Regions from separate parts of the Mesorhizobium sp. M8A.F.Ca.ET.207.01.1.1 genome, predicted to be linked through region 2. Evidence: riboswitches for the same ligand, from Rfam matches in the RefSeq annotation. Region 2 holds a riboswitch; each other region holds the start of a gene.
What was found. A riboswitch is a leader RNA that binds a small molecule or an ion and turns the genes downstream of it on or off. The one in region 2 is predicted to bind thiamine pyrophosphate.

Region 1 (4,703 bases), on a different contig from region 2:
CGCCGCCGGACAGCTCGCGCACCGGCGTGCGCGCCTGCTCCGGCTTGAACAGAAAATCCTTCATGTAGGAGACGACATGGCGCTGCTCGCCATTGATGACCAGGTTCTCGCCGCGCCCGTCGGTGAGATATTGCGCCAGCGTCTCCTGCGGGTCGACCGCCTCGCGCTTCTGGTCGAGCGTGGCGATCTCCAGATTCGTGCCGAGCCGTATCGAACCAGCGTCCGGCGTCAATTCGCCGGTCAGCATCTTCAGAAGCGTCGTCTTGCCGGCGCCGTTCGGTCCGACGAGGCCGACGCGGTCGCCGCGCTGGATGCGGGTCGAGAACCCCTTGACGACGGTGAGGTCGCCAAAGCTCTTCTCTATGTTTTTCGCCTCGATCACCAGCTTGCCGGATTCGGCCGCGTCGCTGGCCACCATTGTCGCGGTGCCCTCGGCGCCGCGATGGCCGCGAAAGCGCTGGCGCATGGTCTGCAGTTCGCCGAGACGTCGCATGTTGCGCTTGCGCCGTGCCGTCACGCCGTAGCGCAGCCAGTGCTCCTCGCGCACGATCTGGCGGCCGAGCTTGTGCTGCTCGCGCTCTTCCTCCTCCAGCACGAGGTCGCGCCATTCCTCGAAATGGCCAAAGCCCTTGTCCAACCGGCGGGTCTGGCCACGGTCGAGCCAGACGGTGGCACGCGACACACGCTCGAGGAAGCGGCGGTCGTGCGAGATCACGATGAGCGCCGAGGAAGTCCGGACGAGTTCCTCTTCCAGCCATTCGATCACCGACAGATCAAGATGGTTAGTCGGCTCATCAAGAAGCAGGATGTCGGGCTCCGGCGCCATGACGCGGGCAAGGGCGGCGCGCCTGGCCTCGCCGCCGGACAGGTCTGCCGGACGCTCCTCGCCCGACAGGCCGAGATGCTCCATCAGATAGCTGGCGCGGTAGGGATCGTCGGCCGGGCCGAGCCCGGCCTCGACATAGGCCCGCACATTGGCAAAGCCGTCCATGTCGGGCATTTGCGGCAGATAGCGGACAGTCGCCGAAGGCTGGCGGAACACCTCGCCGTCCTGCGGTTCGATCAGGCCGGCGGCGATCTTGAGCAGCGTCGACTTGCCGGACCCGTTGCGGCCGACCAGCGCGATCTTGTCGCCGGCCGACGCGGTCAGGGCGGCGCCATCGAGCAGCGGCGTGCCGCCAAAAGTCAGTCTTATCCCGTCGAGATTGAGAAGGGGCGGGGCCATGTCAGCTTTCGGGCAATGGATAGGGATGGGCGAGCAGCAGCGCGCGGCCGTGGCCGAGCGCGATGTCGAGGCGGCCCTTGACCTCGTTGGAAATGGTCAGCGACGATCCGAAAACCACCTCGACCTTGTCGAGCGGCCATTTGGCGCCGGTGACGGTCAGGCCGGAGAGTTCGGAAAAGCCGAGAATAGAAAATAGCGTGCCGTCGGCATAATCGAAGCTGGCCCTGCCGTTGAGCAAGGGGACACCCTCCTGGGCGCCGCTGGTCAAAAGCACATCCGTTCCGGCCTCGGCCAGCCGCAGGCCAAGCGCCAGATGCAGAAAGGCGTGATCGGCGCGCTTGCCGCCGAAGGCTCCCGCCAGCACAAGGCGGGTCGCGCCGCGCTCCAGTGCGGCCGCGATCGCCAGTTCGCCGTCGGTCTTGTCCTTTTCCGTCGGGAAGGTTTGCTGGGGCACGGCGGCGAGATGGGCGGGCAGATCGGCCGGAACCGAATCGAAATCACCGACCCACAATTCCGGCACTAGGCCCAGTATCCGCGCATGACCGATGCCGGCGTCGGCGGCGATCACGCGCGAGCCTTCGACCTGGCGGTCGAGCCGGGGCGTGCGGAGGAGATCGCCGCCAAGCAGGATGGTGAATGTGCTCATATCCCGTCGCCTTACCAGCCCGGCACGGGAAACGGAAGGCGGCAAACTCCCACTTGCGTGTCCCACCCGCCGGGCCTATGTGTCGAAACGCTCTAACGGGGTGCCGGACGCGAATTTCGCGGGCCGGCTGAGAGGCAGTCTCGCCAACCCGCTGAACCTGATCCGGTTTGTACCGGCGGAGGGATTAGACGTTTCGGACAGTCCGACGCCTCAATTCCTTTCAACGCAAACGAAGGAGGCGCCGATGCGCACGTTTTTATATTCTCTCATCGCAGCCACGGCGGTGACGCTGTCCGGGCCGGCCTTGGCCAAGGACAAGCTCACGGTCTACACCTATGAGAGCTTCACCGCCGACTGGGGTCCAGGCCCCGTGGTGAAGAAGGAATTCGAGGCCGAATGCGGCTGCGATGTCGAGTTCGTCTCGGTCGCCGACGGCGTGGCGCTGCTCAACCGCGTCAAGCTGGAAGGCGCTTCGACCAAGGCCGACATCGTGCTCGGCCTCGACACCAATCTCACCGCCGATGCCAAGGCCTCCGGCCTGTTCGCGCCGCATGGCGCGGTGAGCGATGTCAACGTGCCGGGCGGCTGGAGCGACGATACTTTTGTTCCCTTCGACTACGGCTATTTCGCCGTCGTCTACGATACGCAAAAGCTGAAGTCGCCGCCGAAAAGCTTGAAGGAGCTGGTCGAGGGCAGCGCCGACGACAAGATCGTCATCCAGGACCCGCGCACCTCGACGCCCGGACTCGGCCTGCTGCTCTGGGTGAAGTCGGTCTATGGCGACAAGGCGCCGGAGGCCTGGGCCAAGCTCAAGACCAAGGTGCTGACCGTGACGCCGGGCTGGAGCGAGGCCTATGGCCTGTTCACCAAGGGCGAGGCGCCGATGGTGCTTTCCTACACCACCTCCCCGGCCTACCATATGGTCGCCGAGAACACCGAGCGTTACCAGGCGGCGTCTTTCGAAGAGGGCGAGTATCTGCAGATCGAGGTCGCCGGCATCACCACGACCGGAGCCAAGAACCCGCTGGCGGAAAAATTCATGGCCTTCATGACCGGACCGAAATTCCAGGACGCCATCCCCGAGACCAACTGGATGTTCCCGGCCGGCAAGACCGACAAGCCGCTCAACCCAGCCTTCGACAAACTGGTCAAGCCGACCAAGACCCTGCTGTTCAGCCCGGACGAGGTCGCGGCCAACCGCAAGGCCTGGGTGGATGAATGGCTGGCGGTGATGAGCAAGTAGTTGGCTGTATGATCCGAAGATGAATGCTCTACGGCGCCCCCCTCTGTCCTGCCGGACATCTCCCCCGCTTGGGGGGAGATTGGCTGTCATCGGCGATTTCGCCAATCGCCAACATTGCAGGAATGAGCTGGGCGCCGGAGCTGCTAATCTCCCCCCTCGTGGAGGAGATGTCCGACGGGACAGAGGGGGGCGCGAAGGAACGCGACGCACGTTAAAGGCCTTTCGTGCAACCCGCGTCTGATCCCCGCATTACCGCCGGCAGCGTAGCGCTGGCGGCGATCGCGCTCTTGATCGGCGGCGCGTTTGCCGGGCTGCTTGTCGAAGGCGCACACGACCTCTCCGGCGCCTGGGCGGCCTTCGACCCTTATCTGTTGCGCGTCGTGCGCTTCACACTCTGGCAGGCGGCCCTGTCAACGCTGCTCTCCGTCGGGCCGGCCCTGTTCGTGGCGCGGGCGCTGTCGCGGCATCCACGGTTTTTCGGCCGCGCCTTCATTCTGCAGCTCTTCGCCGTGCCGTTGGCGCTGCCGGCGATCGTCGCGGCGCTCGGCATTCTGGCGCTTTATGGCCGTGCCGGCTATTTCGCCGGCCTGTTCAACTGGGTTGGCGGCCAGGGCTGGCCGGGCATCTACGGCCTCTCCGGCATTCTCGTCGCCCATGTCTTCTTCAACCTGCCACTGGCCACCCGCCTGTTCCTCGAGGCGCTGCAGACCATCCCCTCCGACCAGTGGCGGCTGGCGAGCCAGCTCGGCATGGCGGCGCGGCCGGCGTTCCGGTTGATCGAATGGCCAACGCTGCGCGCCGCCATGCCCGGCGTCGCCGGGCTCGTTTTCATGCTCTGCATCACATCCTTCACCATCGTGCTGACGCTTGGCGGCGGGCCGGCCGCGACGACGCTCGAAGTCGGCATCTATCAGGCCTTGCGCTTCGATTTCGATCCCGCGAGGGCTGTCGCGCTGACATTGCTGCAGATCGCCTTGACCTTCATCGTGGTGCTGGCGCTGACGCGGCTCGGCGCCAATGTCGTCGGCGACACCAACCTGCCGGTCGCGCCGCGCCGCTATCTCTCCGTCAACGGCACCGAAGCCACACTGAATGCCTTGCTCATCGGATTGGCGCTGCTGTTCGTCGCGGGACCGATGGCGGCGACCGTGATCGCCGGATTGAGCGCCGATCTCGACCGGCTGGCCGGCGAGACCGCTGTCCGGCAGGCGACACTCACCAGCGCCGTGCTCGGCTTCCTTTCGGCGCTGCTTTCGGTGATGCTCTCGTTGGCATTGACAATGGCGCGGCGGGCGCTGGCATCGAACCGCCGCTCCGGCCCAATGACACTGCTCGAACACGCCACCGATACCGGCGCCGGCTTTGTGCTGGTCGTGCCGCCGATCGTCGTCGGCGCCGGTTGGTTCCTTCTGTTGCGCCACGTCGGCGACGTCTTTGCCATCGCCCCGCTCATGGTCGTCACCGTCAACGCTGTCATGGCGATGCCTTTCGCGCTGCGCGCCATCCGCCCCGCCTATGATGCGGCAAGCGAGCGCCACGAACGGCTCTGCGCACAGCTCGGCATTTCCGGCTGGGCAAGGCTGAAGCTG
Region 2 (4,703 bases):
ATGCCGCTCGAAGCCGGCGAGCCCGAACTCGGCAAACAGCGGTGCGACACGCGCTCGCGCTGCCTTGCGGTGGACGCCTTGCACCTCGAGCCCGAGCGTCGTGTTGTCGAGGATGCGCCGCCACGGCATCAGCGCGTCGCGCTGCGGCATGAAGGCGAAATGCCTGCCATGATCGTCGAGCGGCGCGCCGTCGAAAAACATCTCACCCTCGCCATGCTCGGCGCCGGTCAGAAGCTGGAACAGCGTCGACTTGCCGGCACCCGAAGGCCCAAGGATCGAGACGAATTCGCCGGCATCCACGCGCAGCGAAATGTCGGCGAGCACTTCGAGCCCGCCAAAGGCCTTGCGTATATGCCGCAATTCGAGCCGGCTCATGCTTGCGGGCCTTTTCCGGCGGCTTGCCTGCCAGCGGCTCTTTCCCATGGCATGGCAAGTCGCTGCACCACCACCGTCAGCCCGAACAGGACGAGGGTAAGGGCCGCGCTGACGCCGACGGCGGCGAGCACCAGGTCGGGACGGAAATTGTTTTTGGCGTTGAGCATGTAGATGCCCAGCCCTTTGGCCGCGCCCGCATATTCGGCGAAGATGGCGCCGACGACGGCATAGGTGATGGAGATCCTGAGGCCAGCGAAGAAATAAGGCAGCGCCGAAGGCAACCGTGCCAGGATGAAGACCCGCCAGCGCCCTGCTCCCATGGCGCGCAGCATCTGCCCGATCTCGACCTCGGTAGCCTCGTAGCCCTGCACCAGGGCCACCAGCATCGGGAAGAAGGTGACCAGTGCCACCAGCATGATCTTGGGCGTCAGCCCGAAGCCGAACCACAGCACCACCAATGGCGCGATGGCGACCAGCGGCAAGGTCTGGCTGACTATGAAGACAGGAAACAGCGCGCGCCGCAAAGGCTGGAAGAAGTCGACCAGCATCGACAGCGCGAAGGCGGCGCTGAGCGAGCAGGCAAAACCGATCAGCGTGGCGCGGATGGTGGGAATGGCGTTGTCGAGCAGCGCGTCACGATTGAGCATCGCCTGTTCGAAGACGCGCGAGGGTGCCGGCAGAACCGTCGGCTTGATGCCGGAATGGTTTGCGTAGAGTTCCCACGCCACGAGCACCAGGCCGATCGATATCACGGCCGGCGCCGCCTGGGCGAGGAAGCCCGCGAGTTGACGCGGGTTGAACGACGATGAAGCCACGAGAGGATGACCTTGACGGCGCGCGTCGGCGCGAACGGTTCAAACGGCAGTGGGACTGTTGGCCGAAACCGTGACGTCGAGGGTTACGTGGCCGGCGCCTGGTCCGAAGCGGCAGAAGGCTTCGTCGAGCGCCGAGAAGATCGCGCCGGCATCGCCGCGCAGCTTGGTGCAGAAATTCTTGGAGCGATCGTAGACGCCGGACTGCTTCAGGAAATCGATGCAGCCATAGATCTCGTCCATGTGGTCGTCCGTGCCCATCACATAGAGCGAGAACTGCGCCGCCGCTGGCTGCCCAGTGGCGGGCGCGCCGCGCACGGCGGAAATGGCGGCTTGCTTGCGCGGGCCGAGTGGCCCGGCAGGGCCGCCAAACGTGTCGGAGCGGCAGATCGGATCGTCCGGCTCACCTGGGCAACCACGCGAAATGGTCGCCGACAGCACGCAATGCTTACCGCTGCCAGACGCAGCCACGAAAAGGTCGCGCAGCGCCGGGAATAGCACCTCGGGGGGCCCGACCAGCAAGGTCGAGATGTCGTCGGTCTCGATCCTGAGCTTGTCGCGATACGGATCGAGCGCGCCGAGCGCACCCAGGATGACGCCGACAAAATCGTCGGCCATGGGATATAGGGAAACCTGTGCGCCTGAAAACATCGCCCGCCTCGCTCCGCTGGTATTACCCAGATCAGCTTCTAGGGTCTGTGGGCTTGCCGCCCCCGTCTCAGCCCCGACCGTACGGAGCACCCCTGTGGATGGCGGCGTTAAAGCACCATTCGATCGGTTGGGGAAGCTGTTTTTTCAGCAAGCTGCGCCAAAAGCATTGCGCCAGCGCAGGCGCAACCGGGTGTTGACGGCCCGGAATTTGTCTCGATCCGGGCGCAGCCAACAGCCCGACCATCACGCCGGGCGACATGAAATTCCAACGCGGACCAGAATTGCCCGACCAGCACGCGGACGGATGCCAATGGCAGGGCGACCGCGCCGACCGTGAACGACAAGAACTGCGGTAAGTAGTTTTCGCAGCAGGAAAAGCGCGGACGCAAGTTCCGCCATGCGCATTGGCTTCACTATCCGCCACGACCGGCCGGCGGTACCTCTGGCGCCGATTCGCTGGCTACTTTGCCAAACACTCTTATTTCGGGGCACGGTTTTCCGGCTTTTGGCCGTGCGAATGCGGCGTGGATTTTCATCAACCGTTTGAGCAGGCGGCCATAGGTGAGGTATCGAACCCGGCCATTGGCAAGATCGAACTCCACCCTCCCCCATCGCCTGACCGGCCTCTTTCCAATTGCCGGACCCAGTCGCGCGATCTGAAAGGCCAACCGGACCTCGCGGCCGGCAACGTCCAGATAGATACCGGGATTGCCGCCCAGGACGTGCCACAATCGGGCAACGTGCTCGATCGACATGTCGGATGAAATCGCCATGTGGTTCCGCTCAAGTCGCGCCCAGACGAAATCACCGGTTGGCTGCCGCGTCCCGGACACCAAATCCTCGCAATAGGCTGGCGCCACCTCGCGCACCAACGCGCGCATCGCGGTCGCCACGCTGTCGGCCACATCCCGCCGCGTTGCCCAGTGTGCTTCGCAGAACGGCACCTGTCCGAGGATGTCACCGTCATCGAAATTGGCGGACATCTTGTGCAATGTCACGCCGCCATGGACGGCATGCTGGCCGTCCGCGACCAGGCGATGGAGAGGATGCGGACCCCGGTAGTTGGGCAGCAGCGCTGGATGAAAATTAAGCCCGCCCTTGGGAAAGAGGCTGAGCAGTTGTTGTGGGATCAGGGTCGGGAAAGCGTAGCAGATCAGTACATCCGCGGCGACGTCAGGCAATTGCCGGCCAAGCTCGTCCCAGTCGTAAGGCCGGCCGAATTCGATCAACTTCACCGGTGTGTTGCCGAGATAGCGCCTGAGCAGAAGCTGGCGCCTCAGCCGGCGCCGAAAATTGCCAATGCTGAAGCCTCTGGATGGGCGCTGAAAGCCAGGCACGATGATCGCGCCAATACGGTTTCCCGCCTCCACCCACCCGGAAAGCAGGGGCCCGGTGTAAGCAGAAACATCCAGGATGAAAACTGCATTGAGCTGCCGGGCGCCGGCCACAGGCTCGAAAGAAATCATCTTTTCAAATCCGGCGGGGCAAGACATCGCCCGGCAATCCGAGCACCGTAACGAACCGGTCCAGTCACTACCAAAAGACCGGCCGAGCCGTCAGCCTGGTTTGGGAGAAAGCGGTCCTGCCGCGGCGACACTTGAGAGCCTTTCCCGCTTCACCAACACAGGTTTTTCGTAGAGTTTCCTCATGCTCCCCCTGAAATCAATCAACCCGCGCAGTTGGTCAGCAGTGCCGCGGACTGTCAACCGCCGGGCGGGGCTGACAGCCGCTATTGATATGGCCTCGCGGCAATCGGCGGGCGCTTAAACCCACTGCCGCAAAGACTGATCCGCGAGCCTTATGAAACGGCCTTTTCACGAACCGGCAGTTTCCAACCCGGCCTGACGAAATGGCAGGTGTAGCCGTTCGGATACTTCTCCAGATAATCCTGGTGCTCGGGCTCGGCCTCCCAGAACGCTCCGGCTGGAGCGAGCTCGGTGACAACCTTGCCGGGCCACAGGCCAGAGGCATCGACATCGGCGATGGTGTCCTCCGCCACACGCTTCTGCTCCTCACTGGTGTAGTAGATTGCCGAGCGATAGCTCATGCCGACATCGTTGCCCTGGCGGTTGCGCGTCGTCGGATCGTGGATCTGGAAGAAGAATTCCAGAAGCTGGCGGAAGCTGATTTTCGCCGGATCGAAGCTGATCTCGATGGCTTCGGCATGCGTGCCATGATTGCGATAGGTGGCATTCGGCACGTCGCCGCCGCTGTAGCCGACACGCGTGGCGAGGACGCCCGGCATGCGCCGGATCAGATCCTGCATGCCCCAGAAACAGCCGCCGGCAAGCACTGCACGTTCGCTCGAAGTCGCCATGTAACGTCTCCTCAAAAGGCAATTCCGGGAAAACTGTAGCGGCGTTCCCCGGGGAATTGCGCGACAACAAATTTGGATAGTCCCATAAATGGGCATTGTCGCCTGCTTCGTCCAGTCGGACGAGCGGGCCATTCGGCTATACCGGTGAAAGGCGCCCCCTAAGGAACGGGGAAACCTTAGATGCGCGGATGCCGAGTCCGGCTGCTGGCGGCGACCGGCAGATATCGGATACCAGGCGGAATGGCCGCAAAACTGATCGCCACAGGCGGCGCCTCGCGCGACCAGTTGAAAAGAACGGTCTTGACCGGAACGTTGTCCAACCATGCCCGCAGCTGCGACGGCACGTGAGGACCCGACCAAACCATCAGCATGCCATGGTCGCGCAACCGCTGCCTCGTGATCCAGGGTGCGAACCGCATATCGAGATCGGTGAAGATCGACGGCTTGTCATAGGCGTTGAGGCCCGCCAGCATGGCAAGATTGGTATCGCCGCCGACAATGTCGAGCCGGCCGGGCACCGCGGCGTGCCACACCGCCTCGGCCTCGTC
Region 3 (4,703 bases), on a different contig from region 2:
TGTGCGCCTCCTTGGGCAAGGTCTGGTCGTGGAAGGACCGCGCGGTTTCGGGGTCGAGCGACAGGTTGAACTGGTCTTCCCAGCGGAACTCGAAGCGCGCGCGGGAAAGGGCATCATCCCTGACTTTCGCTGCCGGATGGCCCTTCGCCAGATCGGCGGCATGGGCGGCGATTTTGTAGGTGATCACGCCAATCTTGACGTCGTTGCGATCGGGAAGGCCGAGATGCTCCTTGGGCGTGACATAGCAGAGCATGGCGGTGCCGAACCAGCCGATCATGGCAGCACCAATGCCTGAGGTGATATGGTCATAGCCCGGCGCAATGTCGGTCGTCAGTGGTCCAAGCGTATAGAAGGGCGCCTCGCCGCAGACAGCGAGCTGCTTGTCCATATTCTCCTTGATCTTGTGCATCGGCACATGGCCGGGACCTTCGATCATCACCTGGCAATCCTTGGCCCAGGCGATCTGCGTCAATTCGCCGAGCGTTTCCAGCTCGGCGAATTGCGCCGCATCATTGGCATCGGCGATCGAGCCCGGACGAAGGCCGTCGCCGAGCGAGAAGGATACGTCATAGGCGCGGCAGATGTCGCAGATCTCCTCGAAATGCTCATAGAGGAAGCTTTCCCGGTGATGGTGCAGGCACCATTTGGCCATGATCGAGCCACCGCGCGAGACGATGCCCGTGACCCGGTCGACGGTCAGCGGGATGTAATGCAGCCGCACACCGGCATGGATGGTGAAATAGTCGACGCCTTGTTCGGCCTGCTCGATCAGCGTGTCGCGGTACACCTCCCAGGTCAGGTCCTCGGCGATGCCGCCGACCTTCTCGAGCGCCTGGTAAAGCGGCACCGTGCCGATCGGCACCGGTGAATTGCGCAGGATCCAGTCGCGAATGTTGTGGATGTTGCGGCCGGTCGACAGGTCCATCACCGTATCGGCGCCCCAGCGGATCGCCCAGACCATTTTTTCGACCTCTTCGGCCATCGAGGAAGTGACAGCGGAATTGCCGATATTGGCGTTGATCTTGACGAGGAAATTGCGCCCGATGATCATCGGTTCGCTCTCTGGGTGGTTGATGTTGGCTGGAATGATCGCCCGCCCGTGCGCCACCTCGTCGCGTACGAATTCCGGCGTGACGAAATCGGGAATAGCCGCGCCGAAGCTTTCACCGTCGCGTTGCAGCTTGCCGCGGGCGATTTCCCGGCCGAGGTTTTCGCGGATGGCGACGAACTCCATCTCGGGCGTGATGATGCCGGCGCGCGCATAGGCAAGCTGTGTCACCGCCTTGCCGGCCCTGGCCCTTAGCGGCCGGTTGCGAATGGGAAATTCCGGCGTCAGGCGCTCACCCGTGACGAAGCCATTGTCTTCCGGCCGCACATGGCGGCCGTCATAGGCTTCGACATCGCCCCGCGCCGTGATCCATTCGTGGCGAGGCCGGGCGAGGCCCTTTTCGATGCTGGTTTCGACAGTCTGGTCGGTATAGGGGCCGGACGGATCGTAGACGGTGATGGGCGGCTCGCCCGCTGTCGGATGGACGGAGATTTCGCGCATCGGCACTTTGATGTGCGGATGGAGGACGCCGGGCTTGTGGATTTTCCGTGAGGCAGGCAGCGGTCCCGTTGAGACGGCTGGGGTTAGGGCATTCATCTTGAGGCTCCTTTGCTCATGCATTGGAGACCCAGTTCTGTGCCGGAAGGATGAAAAGACGCTTTGGTCGACCTGCTTGAAAACAGGTCTTCGGGCGTAAACTCCCGCAAAGCGCTTGCACCGTCCCTACGCCAGTATGAACTGGATCAGGTTCAACGGGTCACTGCGCCGCGATAGCCAGCAGTATCTCAGCCCCTTGCCGGGACTCCCCTGGTGAATGTTTTCGAATTGACCGAGCCGACACTGCTTTGTCAAGCGCATTTCCACCTGCGGCGGTGATCGGCGACTAATGAAACCCCGCGCAAAGCACGGGCAAATCTCGAGAGGAAGTCACGCGCCGGAGACCAGCGCAGGAATGGCCAAAGGCTCATTCGCCTCGTCAAGGATCGAGAAACTGTAACGCCCATGTGCGTCAAGATCGACGGAGTAGCTCAGGCGATCGAGTATGTGATTGTCCTGGTCGAAGGTGATGATCCGCGGCTTCAACGAGGTGATATTCGCTTCGTCCAGGTATATGGAGTTGCAAACAATGATCTGGTCGTCTGGCTGGCAGGTGCGGGCAGCCGCACCATTGAGGATGCAGCATCGTGAGCCGCGCTCGCCGAAAATGACATAGGTCGAAATCCGCGCACCGGAATTCTTGTTCCAAATCTCCACAAATTCCATCGGCAGGATCCCGGCTGCTTCGCAGTGGTCAGGGTCCAGCGTTATCGATCCATGGTAGTTGAGGTTCGCTTCGGTGACGTAGATGCCGTGCAGCTTGCCAGCGACTAGTTTTCGCAATGGTCCTGTTTCCTATCATCATGGATGAATCGTCCCGCCATCCTCTGGGTGGCCGGGTTACCCCGCTAGATTCCGACGACGAGGGCGCCGCCGCTGAGACCAGCGCCCGCCGCCGCCTGTTGGGATCGAAATTCCGGCGGTGAACGGTTTGCGCTTGAAACAGCAGGTCGTTGAAAGGCGCGTCATGCAGCGCCCGAGCAGCTTCCACGGTCCACATCCGGTGGCCGTCGAAGGATTGAGCTTCACGCATGGTTTTTCCGAAATCGCTGCGTGCATTTCCATCCTGTTCCCCTTGCATTGGGCGACCTAGGCACCTTTGAACTTGGCGGGCTGGGTCGAAAAAGCGTCCGGTCGACCGCCGATTGTCAGGCCCGACGGACAAATTTCGCGGAGTCGAGCCCGATATCGAGGATTGGCGCGCTGTGGGTCAACCAGCCGATGGAGATCAGGTCGACACCGGTCGCGGAGACGGCTGGAGCCGTCGCCGGCGTTATCCTGCCCGACGCCTCGGTAATCGCCTGGCCGGCAACCATCGCCACTGCTTGGCGCAATTCGTCGACAGACATGTTGTCGAGCAGGACGGCGTCTGGGGCGAGGGCCATAGCCTCTTCTAACTGGGCTAGCGTATCGACCTCGACTTCGATCTTGACTAGGTGGCCGACGCTGCATCGCGCGCGCTCGATTGCCATGCGAATTCCGCCAGCGATGGCGATGTGGTTGTCCTTAATCAGGATGGCGTCGTCGAGACCGAAACGATGATTGGAGCCGCCACCGGCGCGCACGGCATATTTTTCGACCGCTCGCAATCCAGGCGTCGTCTTGCGCGTGCAGACGATTCTTGCGCCGTGGCCGCGGACCGCCGCGACGATCAATGCCGTCGCGGTGGCGATACCGCTCAGATGGCACAGAAAATTGAGCGCCGTCCGTTCCGCGGTGAGTATGGCCCGGGCCGGACCGCTGACCGATGCGATGGTCTCACCTTGCGCGATGTTGCTGCCGTCCGCTCGCTCCACTGTCATCTCGACATCCTGGTCGATCAACCTGAAAGCGAGCATCGCCAGGTCGAGACCGGCTATAGTTCCGGCCTCGCGCGCAGTCAGCACCGTTGTCGCATGATGGTCCTTCGGTACGATGGCATCAGTGGTCAAATCACCGGCCTTGCCAAGGTCCTCGAGCAGAGCTGCCCGCACCAGAGGCTCGAGCATGATCGTTGGAAGGGGGGATAGGTTCATCAAGCGACGCTTTCGAGCATTGGAGAGTTGCCGAGTTCCCGCGCCGCAAACATGGCCGCGTCGAGCCTGATTTCGGAGCGGCGGGCGACGGCCGCTTGATGGGGAAAGTCGTTCCGGTAGTGAGCGCCACGGCTTTCGCGGCGCAGCAAGGCGGCAACCGCGATCATCAGCCCTACGGCGGCGGGATCGGACGCTGTGTCGTGCCGATGCAACAGCAGCAACAAGGCGCGCGCAGCCTCTTTCAAACCTTCGCCATCCCGCGTGACGCCAAGGGCATGTGACAGGAGAGGGCGCACAGGCCTCGGATCCGGCGCGGGCAGGTTAGCTGCCATCGCTGGCTTCCCACCGCCGTCCGGTGCACCAGCGACGCTTTCGGCAACCCAGCGCGCGCAAACGACGGCCTCGGTCAGCGAGTTGCTGGCGAGCCGGTTGGCGCCGTGCAGCCCGGTCGACGCGACTTCGCCGCATGCCCAAAGTCCAGGAACCGATGTTCGCCCGGCCAGATCCACGGCGACACCACCCATGTGGTAATGCTGGGCCGGCCGGATGGGAATGAGGTCTCGCGCCGGATCGATGCCGGCCTTGCCGCAGGCTGATGCGATTGTCAGAAATTGCTGCGCGAACATCGTGCCTGGCTTCTCGCGGACGTCGAGGAAGACGCGATGGCCGTCGGCAAGATGTCGCCAGACGGCGCGCGCGACGATGTCGCGCGGTGCGAGTTCCGCCCCGAGCAGGCCATCGAGGAAGCGCCGCCCTGTTTCGTCGACGATTGTTGCACCTTCTCCGCGAACCGCCTCGCTGATGAGCGGCATCGGACGGCCGGGCCCGTCAAGCGCGGTCGGGTGGAACTGAATGAACTCCAGATCGGCAAGGACGGCACCCGCGCGCGCCGCAAGCGCCAGACCCTGTCCGCAGCTGCCCAGTGGGTTGGTTGAGTCGCGGAACAGGCCGCCGATTCCGCCCGTGGCGAGAACGGCCCGTCCCGTGGCAAAGAACACCGGACCTGTCGGACCGCTCGCCACAACACCGGCGATTCTGCCGTC
Region 4 (4,703 bases), on a different contig from region 2:
ACGGTGAGGCCGGCAACGCCGGCCCCTTTGACGAGCACCCTCATGATGGTTTGGGAGCCTCTGGCACGACCGGTACGCCAGTCTCGTCCGCCTGCATGTAGAGATCGCCGCCCTCCCGGTATTTTGCCGCCATTGCCGCCATGCCTTCCTTCTGGGCCTCGGCACGGATGTCGTGGGAAATGCGCATGGAGCAGAATTTCGGCCCGCACATCGAACAAAAATGTGCCAGCTTGTGCGCCTCCTTGGGCAAGGTCTGGTCGTGGAAGGACCGTGCGGTTTCGGGGTCGAGCGACAGGTTGAACTGGTCCTCCCAGCGGAACTCGAAGCGCGCGCGCGAAAGGGCATCATCCCTGGTTTTCGCTGCCGGATGGCCCTTCGCCAGATCGGCTGCATGGGCGGCTATCTTGTAGGTGATCACGCCAATCTTGACGTCGTTGCGGTCGGGAAGGCCGAGATGCTCTTTCGGCGTGACGTAGCAAAGCATTGCGGTGCCGAACCAGCCTATCATGGCGGCACCTATCCCTGAGGTGATGTGGTCATAGCCCGGCGCGATGTCGGTCGTCAGCGGCCCCAACGTGTAGAACGGCGCCTCACCGCACACTGCGAGCTGCTTGTCCATGTTCTGCTTGATCTTGTGCATGGGGACATGGCCCGGGCCTTCGATCATCACCTGGCAGTCCTTTGCCCAGGCAATCTTGGTGAGTTCTCCAAGTGTTTCCAGTTCGGCGAATTGCGCCGCGTCGTTCGCATCGGCGATTGAACCGGGACGAAGGCCGTCGCCGAGCGAGAAGGAGACGTCATAGGCTCTGGCGATGTCGCAGATCTCCTCGAAATGCTCGTAGAGGAAGCTCTCCCGGTGATGGTGCAGGCACCATTTGGCCATGATCGAGCCGCCGCGCGAGACGATGCCCGTGACCCGGTCGACGGTCAGCGGGATGTAGTGCAGCCGCACGCCGGCGTGGATGGTGAAATAGTCGACGCCTTGCTCGGCCTGCTCGATCAGCGTGTCGCGGTAGACCTCCCAGTTCAGATCCTCGGCGATGCCGTTGACCTTTTCCAGCGCCTGATAGAGCGGCACCGTACCGATCGGCACCGGCGCATTGCGCACGATCCAGTCGCGGATGTTGTGGATGTTGCGGCCGGTCGACAGGTCCATCACCGTGTCCGCGCCCCAGCGGATAGCCCAGACCATTTTTTCGACCTCTTCGGCCATCGACGATGTGACAGCCGAGTTACCGATGTTGGCGTTGATCTTGACCAGAAAATTGCGACCGATGATCATCGGCTCGCTCTCGGGATGATTGATGTTGGCGGGAATGATTGCGCGCCCGCGCGCCACCTCGTCGCGCACGAATTCGGGTGTGACGAAATCTGGGATCGCCGCGCCGAAGGCTTCGCCGTCGCGTTGCAGCTTGCCGCGCATCACCTCGCGGCCGAGATTCTCGCGGATGGCTACGAACTCCATTTCTGGCGTGATGATGCCGGCGCGCGCATAGGCAAGTTGGGTCACCGCCTTGCCCTGCTTGGCCTTGAGCGGCCGATTGCGTATCGGAAATTCCGGTGTCAGGCGCTCGCCGGTGGCGAATCCATTGTCTTCCGGCCGGACGTGGCGGCCGTCATAGGCTTCGACATCGCCACGCGCCGTGACCCATTCGTGGCGAAGCCGGGCAAGGCCTTTTTCGATGCTGGTTTCGACTGATGGATCGGTGTAGGGGCCGGACGGATCGTAGACGGTGACGGGCGGTTCGCCGGCCGTCGGATGGACGGAAATCTCGCGCATCGGCACCCTGATCTGCGGGTAGAGGACGCCGGGCTTGTGGATTTTCCGCGAGGCGGGCAGTGGTCCCGTCGATACGGCGGGGGTGAGGGCATTCATCGTGAGGCTCCTTTGCTCATGCATTGGAGACCCAGTTCTGTGCCGGAAGGATGAAAAGACGCTTCTGTAGACCTGCTGCAACAGGACCTCGGGCGTAAACTCCCGCAAAGCGCTTGCACCGTCCCTACGCCAGTATGAACTGGATCAGGTTCAACGGGTCACTGCGCCGCGAAAGCCAGCAGTATCTCAGCCCCTTGCCGGGACTCCCCTGGTGAATGCCTTAGGTTGAACGGGCTGACGCTATCTTGTCAAGCGCATTCGGGCGCCTTCGGCCGGTGGCGACGACCGGCGGCCAGCCGGGCGGAGAGCTCGCGCATGCATCGGGGACAAGTCACGCCCCGTAGACCGGGGCTGAATGGCCAAAGCCTCATTCGCTTCGTGAAGGATGGAGAAACTGTATTGGCCATGTGCGCGTATCGACCAAGTAGCTCAGGCGGTCACGGATGTGGTTATTCTGGTCGAAGGTGACGAACGGCCTTGGGGGTCACCTCCTTTAGGATTCAGAGGTTGGAAGACGGCTTCTCGCGATCACGGCCATCAGGAAATACCTGTCTTCGGCTCAACCTCGACATGGCGTCCGATCGACCGCAGATATACAGCTATCTCGTTCATGAGATGATCGCGTTCGCCGTAGATTTCAGCAATCCTACGCAGCTGTGGCTCGACGGCCCTCCGTTGCGCTGGCGTGAAATCAGCATCGCCAAAGACGTATCCCAAGTTGCCAATCGCGCAAATTTTGCAGCCGGCGTCCACAACTGCTTGTACGAATGCCGGAATGTCTTTTTCTTGCATGGTCTTCATGTCGAACCTCTCGTGAATGGCGTGCTTGCGCCCCAATCTGCCTTTTCAGCGTGTCCTCTGGGCGGCGCAAGCCCTGAGCGTGACTGTGCACGGGCAACCTCGACTATCCCATCTGCCACGCTCTTTAGAATCGGTGGGGTCTGGTGATCGCAGGCTGGGCCACTCAAAAGCCTGCAAGAAGAAAGTCATGGCGACCATTGCTCAAGATCGCAAGGGTGCGTGCAAGACCTTCCGTTGGCAGTCATGCACGCTCGCTCAGAGATAGTCCGGCCGCGGAAATTCTCCCTTATTCGTAAGAAAGCTCATTGAGCAACTGGGCATTGAGCAACTGGGTCTCACGTCACGGGTCTCGTGTGCTTCACAGCCGAAAAATAGCCGCCGTGGCAATTCTCGAAAAGTGCAGGCTACCTCGTTAAGGACACTGCGGATGATCGTTCGCGCTTGGCAAAAGCGAACGGATTAGTCTATGGCTCTCGGCAGGGGGGCGAGTTATGCGGCGGGTGCGAATCCTTCAAGTAGGCGATATTCACTATCCGGACTGGCATCCTTCCTCTAGCAACATCGATGCCAAGGATAGCAAGTTCGCTCCGAAAATAACGCAGAAGCTACGCGCGTCTTCGCTGCGTGCCGTCTTGACGAAACTTCGGCGGCTGACGACTTCGAAGCCCTTGGATACGATCGCCTTCATGGGGGATTTCACGAGCCGTGGCGACAAGACCTTCATTGCTTCGGCATTCCAGCATTTCACGTTGCTCTGCCGCGCACAGGGACGCAGTTCAAAGGCGCTTCCGTTGATATTCGTACCGGGAAATCACGATGTGAACCGTGATGACGCGCGCGAACTTGGACCGACTGAGAAATTCAGCGAAATGGCGAGTTTAGCCGCCCGCTTGGGTTGGCAGACCGTTCCCGTGGACCAACCCGTGCACTTCAGACTTCCGACAGGATCCGCAGGCGCAAACTTCATCCTCGTCAACACAGCGATAGGCAGTTGGGAGCTTCAAAACCTTCCCGCGTTCCTTCGTGATCGTCTCGAGGCACTCAGTCCTTCTACAGAGCCTGTAGATCTCGGCTCGCCGGACATCTCGGGACATTCGCCCGCGACACCTCCCAGCGATCCAGACAAGGAGGCGTCCGACGACGAGTATTACGGTCAGATGGACACGCCATACATCTCGCGTGAGATGCTTGCAGGCCTACAGGAATTGCTCCAGCAGCCCGACATGCGTTACGGCATCATGATCGGCCATCACAATCTGCTGCCACAAAAGACTCCGCGCATTACGCCATACGCGGAGATGCTCAACAGCGGATTTGTCAGAACTCAGCTGCTGCAGGGCAACAAGCCTATCGTCTACCTGCATGGACACATACATGCTGATCCGGTCGAGATCGTCAACGATCCAAGGTTTCCGGACGGCAAATTGATCTGCATCTCAGCACCAGAGATACAGTCAGGTTTCAATGAGCTCGTCTTCTTCACGACCGATCAGGGAGAGCTCGTCGGCATCCGACTTATACCCTACCGCACCAATGTCGCCGACGGGACGGTCATGGAAGGCGAACATTGCTTTATTTCGACCATGTCCAACGGCAAGGCCTTTCTGAACAACGACACGTTTGACCTGCTGCGCCGACTGCGCGACCATGCCACCAGGCGCGGGAATGGGTTACTCTTCTGGGACGAGATCACTGAGATTGCTGCCTCCGCCGAGCTCGGGCTAGATCTGGAAGACTCTCTTCTGATGCTCCAAGCGGCGCGCTTCATCGAGATAGACGGCCTCACCAAGGCAAACTCGGCTTGGCGCATTAAGGTAAGGGACGAATAGCGATGGAGAATCCGTTCGGCCCCAACAGGATCGAGTACGAAAGCCGCCCGATACTGTGGTTCAGTCAGAAGTCGGCGTTGATTTCTGCCGCCGCCAAGCCGGTCTTCGTCGCAGGGACGAGAGGCAGCGGCAAGACCAGCATTCTTCGCTCGCTTTCCACAGTCCATATTCTTGAAGACAAAAGTCTCGCGGACCAA

Region 1: it holds a riboswitch for thiamine pyrophosphate, as region 2 does, so the genes downstream of both, thiB (thiamine ABC transporter substrate binding subunit) here and EN850_RS15005 (YkoF family thiamine/hydroxymethylpyrimidine-binding protein) in region 2, are expected to answer to the same signal.
Region 3: it holds a riboswitch for thiamine pyrophosphate, as region 2 does, so the genes downstream of both, thiC (phosphomethylpyrimidine synthase ThiC) here and EN850_RS15005 (YkoF family thiamine/hydroxymethylpyrimidine-binding protein) in region 2, are expected to answer to the same signal.
Region 4: it holds a riboswitch for thiamine pyrophosphate, as region 2 does, so the genes downstream of both, thiC (phosphomethylpyrimidine synthase ThiC) here and EN850_RS15005 (YkoF family thiamine/hydroxymethylpyrimidine-binding protein) in region 2, are expected to answer to the same signal.

The regions. Positions count from the first base shown of each region.
Region 1 is NZ_SRUS01000009.1:181,049-185,751, reverse strand. Features, by position in the region: gene EN850_RS25325 (ABC-F family ATP-binding cassette domain-containing protein) at 1-1,225, opposite strand, end outside; gene EN850_RS25320 (thiamine diphosphokinase) at 1,227-1,871, opposite strand; TPP riboswitch at 1,958-2,072, shown strand; gene thiB (thiamine ABC transporter substrate binding subunit) at 2,116-3,114, shown strand; gene thiP (thiamine/thiamine pyrophosphate ABC transporter permease) at 3,339-4,703, shown strand, end outside.
Region 2 is NZ_SRUS01000004.1:534,856-539,558, reverse strand. Features, by position in the region: gene EN850_RS15015 (ABC transporter ATP-binding protein) at 1-375, opposite strand, end outside; gene EN850_RS15010 (ABC transporter permease) at 372-1,190, opposite strand; gene EN850_RS15005 (YkoF family thiamine/hydroxymethylpyrimidine-binding protein) at 1,230-1,838, opposite strand; TPP riboswitch at 1,829-1,942, opposite strand; gene EN850_RS15000 (formyltransferase family protein) at 2,252-3,286, opposite strand; gene msrA (peptide-methionine (S)-S-oxide reductase MsrA) at 3,637-4,155, opposite strand; gene EN850_RS14985 (glycosyltransferase family 39 protein) at 4,332-4,703, opposite strand, start outside.
Region 3 is NZ_SRUS01000012.1:3,866-8,568, reverse strand. Features, by position in the region: gene thiC (phosphomethylpyrimidine synthase ThiC) at 1-1,645, opposite strand, end outside; TPP riboswitch at 1,751-1,867, opposite strand; gene panD (aspartate 1-decarboxylase) at 1,976-2,428, opposite strand; partial or broken gene EN850_RS37300 (biotin synthase) at 2,544-2,645, opposite strand; gene nadC (carboxylating nicotinate-nucleotide diphosphorylase) at 2,794-3,660, opposite strand; gene EN850_RS28030 (L-aspartate oxidase) at 3,660-4,703, opposite strand, start outside.
Region 4 is NZ_SRUS01000014.1:85,198-89,900, forward strand. Features, by position in the region: gene thiO (glycine oxidase ThiO) at 1-44, opposite strand, end outside; gene thiC (phosphomethylpyrimidine synthase ThiC) at 41-1,876, opposite strand; TPP riboswitch at 1,980-2,096, opposite strand; gene EN850_RS30340 (hypothetical protein) at 2,414-2,677, opposite strand; gene EN850_RS30345 (metallophosphoesterase) at 3,169-4,506, shown strand; gene EN850_RS30350 (hypothetical protein) at 4,509-4,703, shown strand, end outside.